Regions from separate parts of the Promicromonospora alba genome, predicted to be linked through region 1. Evidence: predicted binding sites of a transcription regulator. Region 1 holds the regulator's gene; the other holds the start of a gene.

What was found. The regulator HrcA, encoded in region 1, represses chaperone genes, less so after heat shock. The targets are predictions, from matches to a motif close to TTNGCACTCGNNNNNNNCGAGTGCNAA.
Region 2: a site for HrcA is predicted at 1,875-1,901, ahead of groL (chaperonin GroEL). Genes of this name have one in related genera too.

The regions. Positions count from the first base shown of each region.
Region 1 is NZ_JBHSFI010000003.1:1,071,691-1,079,310, forward strand. It holds gene ACFO6V_RS10070 (16S rRNA (uracil(1498)-N(3))-methyltransferase) at 1-741, opposite strand, end outside; gene dnaJ (molecular chaperone DnaJ) at 752-1,873, opposite strand; gene hrcA (heat-inducible transcriptional repressor HrcA) at 1,913-2,932, opposite strand; gene ACFO6V_RS10085 (hypothetical protein) at 3,294-3,479, shown strand; gene ACFO6V_RS10090 (helix-turn-helix transcriptional regulator) at 3,567-6,488, shown strand; gene ACFO6V_RS10095 (DUF3097 domain-containing protein) at 6,570-7,436, shown strand; gene ACFO6V_RS10100 (DUF4870 domain-containing protein) at 7,473-7,620, shown strand, end outside.
Region 2 is NZ_JBHSFI010000008.1:287,382-295,001, reverse strand. It holds gene groL (chaperonin GroEL) at 97-1,725, opposite strand; gene ACFO6V_RS23945 (phytoene desaturase family protein) at 1,922-3,439, opposite strand; gene ACFO6V_RS23940 (cold-shock protein) at 3,702-3,905, opposite strand; gene ACFO6V_RS23935 (hypothetical protein) at 4,195-4,830, opposite strand; gene ACFO6V_RS23930 (DUF3263 domain-containing protein) at 4,873-5,190, opposite strand; gene ACFO6V_RS23925 (uracil-DNA glycosylase) at 5,300-6,016, opposite strand; gene ACFO6V_RS23920 (SGNH/GDSL hydrolase family protein) at 6,117-6,971, shown strand; gene ACFO6V_RS23915 (MFS transporter) at 7,104-7,620, shown strand, end outside.

The DNA of each region.
Region 1 (7,620 bases):
CAGGAGGGCTATCGCCACCGGGCCCGCCGTCGACGTGCGGAGGACGTGCGGGCCCAAGCGCGCGGTGACCGCGCCCGCCTCGATCAGCAGGGCGACCTCGGCCTCCGAGATCCCGCCCTCGGGGCCGACGACGAGAAGCACCTCGCCGGCGGAGGGCAGCGCTACCGTCGCCAGGCCCGCCTTCGCCTCCTCGTGCAGCACGGCCACGGTCCCGCCCGCCTCGACGACGGAGCGGGTCCTGGCCGCGAGCTGCTTGGTGCTCAGCGGCAGCTCGACGTCGGGTATGCGGCAGCGGCGGGCCTGCTTCGTCGCGGCCCGCACGGTGCTCACCCAGCGTGCCCGCGACTTCGCGGCCCGGTCCCCGCGCCAGACGACGACCGACCGCTCGGCCTGCCACGGGATGATCGCGTCCACACCGACCTCGGTGGCGGCCTCTATGGCCATCTCGTCGCGGTCGCCCTTCGCGAGGGCCTGGACGAGCGTCACGACGACGGCGGGCGTCGGCTCGACGTCCACCTCCTCGACCCGGAGGTGCACCTCGGCGCCGGCCACCGACTCGACGACGGTCCGCAGGCGTACGCCCGCGCCGTCGACGACGTCGATCCGCTCCCCGGGACCGCGCCGCTGGACGACGCCGGCGTGCCGGCCTTCCGCGCCGTCGAGCACGTAGACCGAGCCCGCGGCGTACTCCGAGAGCGGATGGGCGGTGGACGCCTCCGCGAGAAAGACTGGCGCGCTCATGGGTGGGCGGTCAGCGCCCGCTGAGCTTGTCGCGCAGCCGCGAGAACACACCGCCGTGCACGGACGCGAGGCGCGACTCGGGCCGCTCCTCGCCGCGCAGGACCGCGAGCTGCTGCAGGAGCGCCGTCTGCTCCTCGTCCAGGGCCGTGGGCACCTGGACCTCGATGTGCACGTTGAGGTCGCCGCGCCCGGTCGAGTGCAGGTGCCCCACGCCGAGGCCCTTGAGGGTCATGACCTGGCCGGGCTGCGTGCCCGGGCGCAGGTCGATCTCCTGGAGCCCGTCCAGGGTGTCGAGCTCGAGGACGGTGCCGAGCGCGGCCGCCGTCATCGGGACCTGGAGGGTGCAGTGCAGCTCGTCGCCGCGCCGCACGAACGTGTCGTGCGCGCGCTCCCGGATCTCGACGTACAGGTCGCCGGCGGGGCCGCCACCCGGGCCCACCTCACCCTGGGCGGAGAGCTTGATGCGCGTACCGGTGTCGACGCCCGCGGGCACGTTCACGGAGACGGTGCGGCGCGAACGCACGCGGCCCTCGCCGGCGCAGTCGGCGCAGGGCTCGGGGATGACCGTGCCGAAGCCGCCGCAGGCGGAGCAGGGCTGGTTGGTCATGACCTGGCCGAGGAACGAGCGCGCGACCCGCTGCACGGAACCGCGGCCGTGGCAGACGTCGCAGGTGCGCGCCGAGGTGCCGGGCCGTGCGCCGTCGCCGGCACAGGTGTTGCACACCACCGCCGTGTCGACCTGGATCTCGCGCTTGGCGCCGAACACCGCCTCGGCGAGCTCGAGGTCGAGCCGCACCAGCGCGTCGTTGCCGCGCCGGGCGCGCGGGACCGGCCCGGCGGGCTGGCCGCCGCCGAAGAAGGTCTCGAAGATGTCCTGGAAACCGAACCCGGCACCGAACCCACCGCCGGCGCCGCCACCCGGCGCGGTCGGGTCCACGCCCATGTCGTACTGCTGGCGCTTGTCCGGGTTGGACAGCACCTCGTAGGCGCGCGCGACATCCTTGAACCGGTCCTCGCCCACGTTGCCTGCCACGTCGGGGTGCAGCTCGCGGGCCAGCTTGCGGTATGCCTTCTTGATCTGCTCGGGCGAGGCGTCGCGCGGAACACCGAGAATCTCGTAGTAGTCGGTCACAGGTCTCTCTTTGTGAGGAGGTGTGTGGAAAGGGGGATGTCAGCTGGGCAGCACACGCGACAGGTAGCGCGCGACGGCGCGCACCGCGGCGATGGTGCCCGGGTAGTCCATACGGGTGGGGCCGATCGAGCTCAGGATCGCGACGGAGTCCCCGTCGGACGAGCCGTAGCCGGACGTGACGACCGAGGTCTCGGACAGGCCGGCCAGCCGGTTCTCGTGGCCGATGCTCACGGCAACGCCTGCGTCGTCGGTCATGTCGGTGAGGAGGCCGAGCAGGACCACCTGCTCCTCGAGGGCCTCGAGCACGGGACGCAGGCCCTGCTCGAACCGCATGCTGGAGTGCGCCAGGTTGGCCTGGCCCGTCAGCACTATGCGCTCCTCGCTCTCCTCGGCGAGCGCGGCGGTCACCACCTCGGCGACGGCCGTACCCAGCGCGCGATGCTCGTCGGGCATCGCCTCGGTGACCCGCGCGAAGGCGGTGCCGATCTCGGTGAGCCGGTGGCCGGCGGCCGCGGCGTTGAAGCGCGCGCGCAGCTCGCCGAGCGTCCCGTCGTCCATCCCGAGGGGCACGTCGAGGTACCGCTGCTCGACCCGTCCCGTGTCCGTGATGACGACGACGAGGAGCCGCCCCTCGGCGGAGGGGACGAGCTCCAGGTGCCGCAGCCCGGAACGACGCAGCGACGGGTACTGCACGACGGCGACCTGGCCCGTCAGCTGCGCGATGAGGCGTCCGGCGCGGGCTACCACGTCGTCCAGGTCGACCGCCTCGGACAGGAACGTCTCGATGGCGCGCTTCTGGGGCACGGTCAGCGGCCGCACCTCTGCCAGCTGGTCCACGAACAGGCGGTAGCCCTTGTCCGTGGGGATGCGGCCGGCCGAGGTGTGGGGCTGGGCGATGAGCCCGGCCTCTTCCAGGGCGGCCATGTCGTTGCGCACGGTCGCCGGGGACACACCGAGCTTGTGCCGCTCCGTGAGTATGCGGGAGCCCACGGGCTCCCGTGTCCGGACATAGTCCTCCACGATCGCTCGCAAGACATCGAGTCTGCGTTCTTCGCTCACCGCGCTCACCTCCGTCCCAGGTAGAACGTCCGGGACCTGCACCCGGGTTCCGGCCGGCGCTCCAGCACTCTCGCCAGCCGAGTGCCAATCCTACGCGGCACACGCCACAGGCCAAGTCCCCGACCCGCCACTGCTTCGCACAGAACGTCTCTGAGCAGGCCCGACGCGCAGGTCACGCGGGTGACGGAGGCGTACGCCACGTTCGCGAGCGGCGGACTAGGGCAATGCCTTAGGCACCACCTCACACCTCAGCAGACCCGGTCCGAAAGATGCGGCGACCGCCCGATCCGCCGGGGGTACCTCACGGACGAACCTTGAGTCATCGCCGGCGACGGGCCGGCGACGACCAGGAGGCAACACCATGTTCGGTTTTTCCGACTTCGCCGAGTACCGCAGGAACGAGCAGGACCTCAACCGCCGGGCCGAGCAGTCCCGCGTGGCCCGTGAGCGCAAGGAGATCGCCCGTCGGCAGGCGGCCGAGCACCACGCCGCCGAGCAGACCAGCCGGGCCAAGGCTGCCCGCACGGCCCGGCCCCGCGTCGCCTGACGCGCGGCGCCAGACCGTGCCGGACAGTCATGACCAGCAACGATGACCAGCGGACCGACGACAGGACCGGCATGGGACGATGAGCCCATGCCGGTTCCCCGCGCCCGCCTGGTGGGTCGAGCCCGAGAGCTCGGCGAGCTCACAGCCGCCCTCGACGCAGTCCGCTCGGGTGGCAACCGCACGATAGTGATCGCGGGCGAGGCAGGGATCGGCAAGACCCGCCTCCTCGACGAGCTCACCGCGCACGCCGACGGCGTCCCCGTCCTCACCGGGCAGTGCGCCGACGAGGGGTCCGGACCCCTCCCCTACGCGGCTCTCGCCGGACTGCTGCGCGGGATCGTCCGGACGGTAGGCCCCGAGGCAGTGGTCGCCGCTGCCGGGCCCGCGGCAGGTGCCCTGTCCGTCGTCGCTCCCCAGCTCGTCACCCCGGCGTCGGACGCCGGAGCGGACCGCCTTCCCGAGGTCCTCGCGAACCTGCTCACCGGGCTCGCCGCCGAGCGCCCCGTCGTCGTGATCATGGAGGACCTGCACTGGTCCGACGACGTCACCCGCGCCGTCGCCCTCCGCCTCGCCCGCACCGCACCCGCCGGCCTGCTCCTGCTGCTCACCTACCGCAGCGACGACGTCGGACGCGCGCACCCCCTGCGCACCGTCATGGCCGAGCTCGACCGGGCCCGCCTCACCACCCGCCTCGACCTGGCGCGCCTGGGCGTCGCAGAGGTCCAGGCGATGGCGCGCGACCTGCTCGGCGGCTCCGCCGGCCTCCGGAACGGCCCGGCGCACGGCCGGGACCACGTCCCCGCCGTCGGGCTGGACGCCGGCCTGATCGCCGAACCGTTCGCCGACCTGGCCGACCGCAGCGAGGGCGTCCCGTTCTACGTCGAGGAGCTCGTCGGCTTCCTGGACACCGACCTGCCCGACTCCCTGCGCGACATCCTCCTGCTGCGCTACTGGAACCTGAGCCGCGAGGCCCAGGCCCTCTGTCGCGTCGTCGCGGCCGCCGGACCGCGTGTCTGGCACGACGTGCTCGACGACGTCCTGGCCGACGTCACGACCGGCGTCGGACCCGAACCGGAGGAAGGGCTGCGCGAGGCGGTCGACGCGCAGGTGCTGGTGACCACCGAGATCGGCTACGCCTTCCGGCACGCGCTGGCCCAGGAGGCCGTGTACGCCGAGCTGCTGCCGGGCGAGCGCCGCCGCCTGCACGCCGCGTACGCGCGGGCGCTGGAAGGCGCCCTCGTCCGGCGCGCCCGGTCGGTCGCCAAGCTGTCGCGGATAGCGGACCACTGGTGGCGGGCCGGCGTGCTGGACAAGGCGCTCACTGCGGCCGTCGTCGGGCACCAGGCGGCAGCGGACGGCGCCGCGTCGTCCACCGCGGTGGCGCTGGGCGAGCGCGCCCTGGAGCTCTGGGAACAGGTGCCCGACGCCGAGGCCGTGGCCGGCCTGCCGCACCACGAGCTGCTGCGCACCGTCGCCGAGTCGCTGCGCGGGTCCACCCGGACCGCCCGCGCCCTGGCCGTCGCCCACGAGGCGATCGCCGAGTGGCCCGCCGACGACCCCGCGGGCCTGGCCGGCATGCTCTCCGACACTGCACTCATCGCGGGTCACGCCGGCTCGGGCGAAGGGCCCGAGCTCATCGAGCGGGCCCTCGCGCTCGTCGAACCCGGCCGGGACGACGCCGTACGCGCTCACCTCCTGATGCTGCGGGCGCGCCACGCCATGCTCGACGGCCGGACCGAGGAAGGGATAGAGGCAGCGACCGCCGCCTACGAGGCCGGGATCGCGATCGGCAGCCCCGAGGTCGCGTCGGTGGCCCTGAACCTGCGCGGCGTGAGCCGGGTCCAGCGCGGTGACGCCGGCGGCTTCGACGAGATCGACGCCGCACGCGACGCGGCAGAGGGCGCCTGGCGAGGGCTGAGCCGGTACTACACCAACGGGTCGGACTCCCGGATCCTCGTCGGCGAGTGGGACCGGGCGGTCGAGATCGCCCAGGAGGGGGTCACGGAGGCACGCCGGCACGGCGCGTCCGAGGGCTCGCGGATCATGATCGAGGGCAACGTCGTCGAGGCCTGGATCGGGCGCGGCGACTGGGCCGAGGCGGCCGCCTGGTACGAGCACACGGTGCCCCTGATCCACGACAGCGTGTACACCGCCTACCTGACCGAGCGCCGCACCTGGCTCCTGATGTGGCGCGGCGACGTCGAGCGCGCCCAGGCCGAGGCGCGCCACCGGGCAGCCACCTGGGAGCGGTTCGGCCGCCTGGAAGAACAGATCCGGTCGCGCAGCAGGGGCACCCAGGCGGAGCTCGAGCTGCTGCGCGGCGAACCGGCGGCGGCGCTGGAGCGCCTGTCGGTGGTCGTCGCGCCGGACCACCCGCGCAGCCCTGCCTACGACCTCACGTCCCTCGCTCTGTCGGCCCGGGCGATCGCCGAGCTCCGGGCGGCCGGCCAGGACATCGACGACGCCCCGTACCGCGCGGCGCTCGCCGAGTGCGCCCACTGGCAGACGTTCCCCGTGTGGTCCGCGGTGTTCGAGGCGGAGCTCGGCACCGGTCCGTGGACGGCGGTTGCCGAGCAGCCCGGCCCCGCGCCCGCCCACCTGCGCCCGTATGCGCTGTACCGCGAGGGCGCGCGGCTGCTCGACGCGGGAGACCGGCCCGGAGCACGAGCGGCGCTCGGGTCCGCGATCACCGAGGCGGAGAAGATCGGCGCGGGGCTGATCGTCCAGCGGGCGCAGGGCCTCGTCGACCGGGCCGGTCTGACCGGCCGTGGCGGGCCCGCCGAAGTGCCCGCGCCGGCGTCGTCGTCGTCACCGGCGGGCGGCGTGCCGGACACGCTCACCCCACGGGAGCAGCAGGTGCTCGCGCTCGTCGCGGAGGGCCTGACCAACGGGCAGATCGCGGAGCGGCTGTTCATCTCGGCCAAGACCGCTTCGGTGCACGTCTCGGCGATCCTGCGGAAGCTGGGCGTGTCGACCCGCACGGAGGCGGCCCTCCGCGTTCCTCGTTGAGTGCTGGGTATTCGCCCTGGATGACACTCCGAAAGGGCGAATATCCAGCACTCAACGGGATGGCGGAACTAGGGTCACCCCGTGGTTGACGAACGGTATGGACCTGATGTGCTGTCCCCCGCGTTCCCTGGCGCGCAGCGGGGGCGGAGCCGGCCGACGTCGCAGCCGATGCCCGCCGATACCGGGCTCGTGGTCGAAGAGGTCGAGACCGGCTGGGTGGGCGCCGTCGTCCGCGTCGAGAAGTCGGGCGGGATGCACGTGGTGGTCCTCGAGGACCGTCGCGGCCGCACCCGCACCTTCCCGCTCGGCCCGGGCTTCTGGGTGGAGGGCAAGCCGGTGGTGCTCACCGCGCCCGTCCTGCACCGCGCGCCCGCTCAGCCCACGCGCACAGCGTCCGGATCTGTGGCGGTGCACGGCGCCAGGGCCCGCGTCGCGCGGGGCAGCCGCATCTGGGTGGAGGGCAAGCACGACGCCGAGCTGGTGGAGAAGGTCTGGGGCGACGACCTGCGCGTCGAGGGCGTGGTGGTCGAGATGCTCGACGGCGTGGACCACCTCGCCGAACGCCTCGCCGAGTTCGGGCCCGACGCCGACCGCCGCGTCGGCGTGCTGGTCGACCACCTGGTGCCCGGGTCGAAGGAGCAGCGGCTGACGGACGAGGCACTGCGCCACGTCCCGCAGGGCACCGTGCTGGTGCTCGGCCACCCCTACGTCGACGTGTGGCAGGCGGTGCGCGCCGAGCGGCTCGGGCTGGACCGCTGGCCGGTCATCGACCGGGGTACCGAGTGGAAGCTCGGCATCCTGCGTTCCCTGGGCTGGCCTGCCGAGACGCAGGCCGACGTCGCCCGCGGCTGGCAGCGGATCCTCTCCGCCGTGCGCGACTTCCGGGACCTCGACCCGGCGCTGCTGGGACGGGTCGAAGAACTTATCGATTTCGTGACCACGTCATGAGCCATCTCGTAGGCCGCAGCCTCTACGGTTATGGCCATGTCCGAGAACCCGCAGCAGCCGCAGTCGCCCCAGCCGCCTGACCAGCCGCAGCAGCCCGGCCCGCCGCCGCAGCAGCCCCCCGCCTACGGCTCGCCCCAGCCCGGCCAGCCTCCGCACCAGGACCAGCCTTATCCGAACCAGCCCG
Region 2 (7,620 bases), on a different contig from region 1:
AATGGCCGACGCCGGCCGGTCGCCCTCCGTGGGGAGGGTGACCGACCGGCGTCGGACAGGGTGCCCGGGCCGGGGCCCGGGCGGGTCAGGCAGGACTCAGAAGTCCATTCCGCCCATGCCACCGGTCGGGTCGCCGCCCTGGGCGCCCGCGGGCTCCGGCTTGTCGGCGACGACTGCCTCGGTGGTGAGGAACAGCGCGGCGATCGAGGCCGCGTTCTGCAGAGCAGAACGGGTCACCTTGACCGGGTCGTTCACGCCCGCGGCGAGCAGGTCCTCGTACACACCGGTCGCGGCGTTGAGGCCCTGACCGGCGGGGAGGTTGCGCACCTTCTCCGCGACGACGCCACCCTCGAGGCCGGCGTTGATGGCGATCTGCTTGAGCGGCGCGTCGATGGCGGCACGAACGATCGAGGCACCGATCGCCTCGTCGCCCTCGAGCTCCAGCTTGGCGAACGCGACGGCACCGGCCTGGATGAGGGCCACGCCACCACCGGCGACGATGCCCTCCTCGACGGCAGCCTTCGCGTTGCGGACGGCATCCTCGATGCGGTGCTTGCGCTCCTTGAGCTCGACCTCGGTGGCCGCGCCGGCCTTGATGACGGCGACGCCACCGGCCAGCTTGGCGAGGCGCTCCTGCAGCTTCTCGCGGTCGTAGTCCGAGTCGGACTTGTCGATCTCGCTGCGGATCTGGTTCACGCGACCGGCGATGAGGTCGGCCTCGCCGGCACCCTCGACGATCGTGGTCTCGTCCTTGGTGACGACGACCTTGCGCGCCTGGCCGAGCTCCTCGAGCGTCGCGTTCTCCAGCTTGAGGCCCACCGTCTCGGTGATGACCTGGCCGCCGGTGAGGATCGCGATGTCCTGCAGCATGGCCTTGCGGCGGTCGCCGAAGCCCGGAGCCTTGACGGCGACGGACTTGAAGGTGCCACGGATCTTGTTCAGCACCAGGGTCGCGAGGGCCTCGCCCTCGACGTCCTCGGCGATGATGAGGAGCGACTTGCCCGACTTCATGACCTGGTCGAGCAGCGGCAGCATGTCCTTGACGTTCGAGATCTTCGACTCGACGATCAGGACGTACGGGTCCTCGAGCACGGCCTCCTGGCGCTCGGGGTCCGTCTCGAAGTAGCGCGCGAGGAAGCCCTTGTCGAAGCGCATACCCTCGGTGAGCTCGAGCTCGAGGCCGAAGGTGTTCGACTCCTCGACGGTGATGACGCCTTCCTTGCCCACCTTGTCGAGGGCCTCGGCGATGAGCTCGCCGATCGCCGGGTCACCGGCCGAGATCGCGGCCGTGGCGGCGATCTCTTCCTTGGTCTCGATGTCCTTGGCGGCGTTCAGCAGCTGCTCGGTGACGGCCTCGACGGCCTTCTCGATGCCCCGCTTGATGGCGATCGGGTTGGCGCCGGCGGCAACGACACGCAGGCCCTCCTTCACGAGCGCCTGGGCGAGCACGGTGGCGGTGGTGGTGCCGTCACCCGCGACGTCGTCAGTCTTCTTGGCGACCTCCTTGACGAGCTCGGCGCCGATCCGCTCGAACGGGTCCTCGAGCTCGATCTCCTTGGCGATGGAGACACCGTCGTTCGTGATCGTGGGGGCGCCCCACTTCTTGTCAAGAACAACGTTGCGGCCCTTCGGGCCGAGCGTGACCTTCACCGTGTCGGCGAGCTGGTTGAGCCCGCGCTCCATGCTTCGACGAGCGACCTCGTCGAACGCGATGATCTTGGCCATGGGGATGAATCCTCCGCTGGTGGCTTGTCCAGGCCGGCCGGTGCCCGCGACGGACGGCCTGCCGTCCCGGCGATCATGTCTCGCCGTGACCGGAGGCCTCACCATTCGACCCTTGCTGTCACTCTCGAACGGAGAGTGCTAAGACATTATTGGCACTCGGACCATGAGAGTGCAAGGCGCGTCCGGGTCAGGTGGGTCACGGGCGGAGGTCCGGCAGCGAGCGGACGTCGAACTCCCGCAGCAGCGCCCGGCGGGCGGCGTGCCAGCCGCCCATCCCGTGCACGCCCGGCCCCGGCGGGGTCGAGGCGGAGCACAGGTACAGCCCCTCGGCGACCTGGTAGGGATCGGGCGCGAGCGTGGGGCGCGCGACCATCTGCCACATCGTGGCCGCCCCCGCGGAGATGTCGCCACCCGGGTAGTTCTGGTTGTGGTGCTCCATCTGCGCGGCGGGTATGCACCGCGAGCCGACGACGACGTCGCGGAAGCCGGGCGCGAACCGCTCGATCTGCCTGGTCACCGCCTCCGTGACGTCCTGCGTGGACCCAGCGGGCACGTGCGCGTACGTCCACAGGGGCCGGGCGGGACCGCGCGGCCGGCTCGGGTCGGCGACGCTCGGGTCGCTGACCAGGACCACCGGGTGGTCGGCGTGCAGCCCGTGCGCGACGCTGTCCTCCGCGGCCACCAGCTCGGCCCGCGTCCCGCCGACATGCACGGTGGAGGCGCGCCCGACGTCGGGCACCCGCCAGGGGACCGGGCCGTCGAGGACGAAGTCGACCTTGGCCGCCGCGTTCCCGTACCGGAACCGCCGCAGGGCCGCGCGGCGCCCCGGCCGGACCCGGTCCCCCGCGATCCGGAGCAGGGTGCTGGGCGTGGTGTCGAAGAAGACGGCGCGCGCGGGCGGCAGGTCTGACCAGCTCGTGACCCGGCGGCCGGTCTCGACGGTTCCTCCGTGCGCCTCCAGGTCGCGGACCATCGCGTTCACTATCGCCTGGGAGCCCCCGACCGGGATCGCCCAGCCGCCGTCGGCGTGTGCGAGCGCCGCGAGAAGCAGGGCCGTCCCCGCGCCCCCGAGCGACGGGAGCGGGGTGATGTTGTGCGCCGCGACGCCGGTGAGCAGCGCCTTGGCCTCGTCCGTGAGGAACCTGCGGTCCCAGCGGGGCCCGCCCTGCTCGAGGAGCGCGGTGCCGAACCGCAGACCGGGCCGGACCATCGAGGCGAGGGCCCGCACGGGCGGCGTGTGCCCGCCGGAACCCGGCACGCCCTCCGCCATGCCGTGCACCGTCCGCTTGTCGCCCAGGGCGAGCGCCGTGACCTGCCGCCAGTGGGCGGCGAGCGGGCCCAGCAGGTCGCTCCAGGCGTCGCCGTCGGGCCCGAGCCGGTCAGCCGTTCGGGCCAGGTCGCGGAAGGCGATGCCCGCGCGGTCGCCGTCGAGCGGATGCGCGTAGGCGACCTCAGGTGCGACGAGCTCGACGCCACGTGCGGAGAGATCGAAGGACCGGAAGAACGGCGACGCCCAGGCCATGGGGTGCACGGCGGAGCAGAGGTCGAACAACATGCCGTCCGCGAGCTCGGGGATCGCGACGGTACGGGCGCCACCGCCGATCGTCGGCTGGGCCTCGAGGACCCGGACGCCTAGCCCCGCGCGGGCGAGCGTCACCGCGGCCGCCAGGCCGTTGGGTCCTGAACCCACTACAACCGCGTCGAGCAGGGTCATTCCCCCATCGAATCACGGTATCGGGCCGGACGGCCGATGGCGGGGCAGTCCTACCGGTCGAGGCTCGCCTGGCGGGGACCAGGTGCCAGAACGAGCAGCCGCGGTACGGGCGGCTGCTCGGCGGCGTCGGGCATCATCGTCCGGCTGCGCAGTAACGACGGTCGTCTTCGACCGTCCAGATCGGACGCCGGGGTCTGGGTCCCGGCGGTCCTGGGGGGCGGCGGGCGACGGGCGGGCCCTTCCCGCCCGTCGTCCCATCGAATCAGAGTGGACGAACCTGCTCTGCCTGCGGGCCCTTCTGTCCCTGCCCCACCTCGAATTCCACTTCCTGCCCCTCGTCGAGGGACCGGTAGCCATCGGACTGGATCGCGCTGTAGTGAACAAAAAGGTCCTGGCCGCCGGCAGTCGGGGTAATAAAGCCATACCCCTTCTCGGCGTTGAACCACTTGACGGTGCCCTGGGCCATGCGTAGTTCTCCTTGTACCTCTGCACGGGACACTCGGTCGACCCGTGGTGGTTCGAGCCTAGTGGTCCGGCTCACACCAGGGAACCCTCTATGTCCCGTATGAGGTATTAAGCGGATGGCGAACGGGCAGGTCAGAGCCTTGAGGCGCCGCCCGGGCAGGCGGATATCAATCTCGTGGTACGAGCCGGACGGAGAATCGGCCACACTCCGGCCCTTCCCGGGAGCCGACCAGTGGTTGACCGAAAGCCGACGACAACGCTGCCATCGGCACGCTCACCTGGCGGCGCCGTCAGCCTGCCGGTGCCGTGAACAGGAACACCCAGACGGCCTGGGGGGAGCTCGTCACGGCGTCGTTCATGACGACGTTGGCCTCCGGGATGCCCAGGATCGCGGCGGCCGCCTTGGCCTCCTTGTCGCGCCCCTCGCCGTACCAGACGGCGTTGGTGCCGGCCGCTGTGACGGCCGAGAGGTCTGCCTCCGGGGGCGTCGCGGTGGCTTCCGACCCACCGAGACCGCCGGCGACGAGACTGTCGCTGGAAGCGCCTGCGAGGCCCTGGACGGTCCCGAGGTTGTACACCATGTACTTCGCGGCAGGATCGGCCGCAGCGACCAGATCTGCCACGTTCGGCTCTGACGCCTCTGCCGACGGCGACGCGCTCGGCGAAGCGCTCGGCGCCGAGGCCGAGGGGGAACCGGACGCCGACACCGAAGGCGACGCGCCACCCTGCGCCTCTGCAGGGTCGTCACCTCCGGACAGCAGCGTGATGCCGCCCCACGCCACGGCGGCGCACACTACAGCGACCAGCAGGAACGGCCAGGCCGAGCTCCAACCGCTTCGCGGTGCACGGTGCACACCCACAGGTGCGCCCCCGGGGACAGCGACGTCGAACTCGTCGGGCGGGTAGGGGTAGCCACTCTTCGTCACGGCAGAGAGAGTAGCGGGTCGTTGTGTCGGATCGGTGCCCGCTCAGTGGTTCTCATCGGCCAACCGTCGTGCAGAGCGTCCTCGCTGGCGGGTCGATCGGACCCTGCGCAGGCGTTTGACCAGCATCGGGTCGTGCTCGAGGGCGGCTGGAGTGTCGATCAGCGCGTTCAAAACCTGGTAGTAGCGCGTAGCCGTCAGATCGAAGAGTTCCCGTGCCGCCTCCTCTTTGGCGCCCGCATACTTCCACCAGCGGCGCTCGAACGCGAGAATCTCCCGGTCGCGGTCCGAGAGCTTGTTCTCGGCACCGTTGACCCGCTCGACATCAGGGCTGCCGGCCTCGGGAGCCAGCACCTCGCTCATCGGCTCACCGCGTACCCGAAGGACGTGACTGTTCTTCACTCTTCCCCTTTCACAGTGTCAACACGCCGGCCCGCCCCTCGACGCCGAACCGGGACCTCCCTGGCCGCCCCTACGGGAGGCGCCAGTCGACCGGCTGCGCACCCTGCTGCTCGAGCAGCGCGTTGGCCCGCGAGAACGGCTTCGACCCGAAGAATCCGTTGCGCGCCGACAGCGGCGACGGGTGCGCGCTCTCGACGATCGGCACGTCCCCGAGCCACGGCTTCAGGTTGCGCGCCTTCGCGCCCCACAGGATCGCCACGAGCGGTCCGCCCCGCGCCACGAGCGCACGGATCGCCGCCTCCGTGATCTCCTCCCAGCCCTTGCCCGCGTGGGAGTCGGAGGCGCCGGGCCTGCAGGTGAGGGTCCTGTTCAGCAGCATGACCCCCTGATCGGCCCACGGCCGCAGGTCGCCGTTCGACGGGAGCGGGACGCCGAGGTCGTCCTGCATCTCCTTGTAGATGTTCACCAGCGACCGCGGCACGGGCCGCACCTCCGGCTGCACCGAGAACGACAGCCCCATGGCGTGGCCCGGCGTCGGATACGGGTCCTGCCCCACGATGAGCACGCGCACGTCCGCGAGCGGCCGCTTGAACGCCGCGAGGACGTTCTCTCCTGCGGGCACGTAGGTGCGCCCCTGGGCGACCTCGGCGCGCAGGAAGTCACCCATCGCGTGGATACGCGGTTCGACGTCTGCCAGTGCCTCCGCCCAGTCCGGTGCAACTACCTGCGACAACGGGGGCGGGCCCGAGGCGGCAGCGGCGTCGACAGGGGGCGTCGGGTTCACGATGGTCTCCACGTCCAGGAGGTTACCGGCACCCTCCGACACTGCCAGTTTGTGCTGCCCGTCACACCCCCGGGCCAGCGAGTTCCCCGGTCCAAGCGGAAGAATGGGCGCTGTGAGCGCCACGACGACCCCAGACCCGGAAGGCCAGTCCCCCGACCTCCCTACCGCCGCACCCGTCCGCTGGGCGCGGTACGTCGCCATGGGCGACTCCTTCTCGGAGGGCCTGTGGGACCCGTACCCCGACGCCCCGGACATCCAGCGCGGCTGGGCCGACAACCTCGCCGCCATCCTCTCGGCACGCCGGATCGCCGCGGGTGAGGCGCCGCTCGAGTACGCGAACCTCGCGATCCGTGGCCGCAAGCTGCGCCCGATCATCGCCGAGCAGCTGGACGTCACCATCGAGGCCCAGCCGGACCTCGTATCCCTGGTGGGTGGCGGCAACGACATCCTGCGCGCCTCGGCCGACATCGACGCGATCTCGAGCGCCCTGGAGGACGCCGTCGTCGCGCTCCGGGCGACCGGTGCCGACGTCCTGATGGGAACGGGGTTCAAGGCCGGCGCCGCCCTGAGCTGGACCAACGGCCGCGTGGGCGCCTTCAATGCGAACGTCTGGTCCATCGCCCGCCGGACCGGCGCGCACGTCCTGGACCTGTGGGGCATGCGGGCGCTGGGCGACCTGCGCCTCTGGTCCGACGACCGCATCCACCTCACCCCGGAGGGCCACCAGCGGGTGGCGAACGCGGCGCTGGACGCGCTCGGCCTCGAGCCGGACGACGCCGCCTACGACACCCCGCTTGACGCCGCCCCGCCCGCAGCCTTCCGCGAGACGGCGAGCGCCAACGCGGCATGGATGCGCCAGCACGTGGGTCCGTGGATCAGGCGCCGCCTGACGGGCACCTCCAGCGGCGACGGCCGCACCGCGAAATGGCCGACGCCGCAGCAGTGGCCGCGGGCGTAATCGCACGTCTGGCCGTATGATCGGCGGGTGAATCTCTGAGGCTCTCCGGTGTTCGCACCGGGGAGCCTCCGCCGTTCCGGACGACGTCCGTTCGGTGAGTAACTTAACATTCTAGATAGTACAGTTGTAGCCATGACGATGAGCCCGCCGGTCGACGCTCCCGTGTCGCTGCTCGGCCCCCGACGGCGTTGGACGCTCCTGGTGACGGTAGGCGCAGGCCTGCTGCTGATCACCCTGGACAACTCGATCCTGTACACGGCGCTGCCGACCCTCACCCGGGAGCTCGACGCGAGCTGGACCGAGAGCCTCTGGATCATCAACGCGTACCCGCTGGTGATGACCGGCCTTCTGCTGGGCACGGGAACGCTTGGCGACCGGTTCGGCCACCGGCTCATGTTCCTGGCAGGCCTCGCCGTGTTCGGGCTCGCCTCCTTCCTGGCGGCCACGGCACCCACCCCTGAGGTCCTGATCGCCGCGCGCGGCCTGCTGGCCGTCGGCGCGGCGGCGATGATGCCTGCCACGCTCGCCCTGATCCGGGTGGCCTTCGTCAACGAGCGTGAGCGCAACATCGCGATCAGCGTGTGGGGCAGCCTCTCGGTGGTGGGCGGCGCGCTCGGACCGATCGTCGGCGGCGCGCTGCTCGAGCACT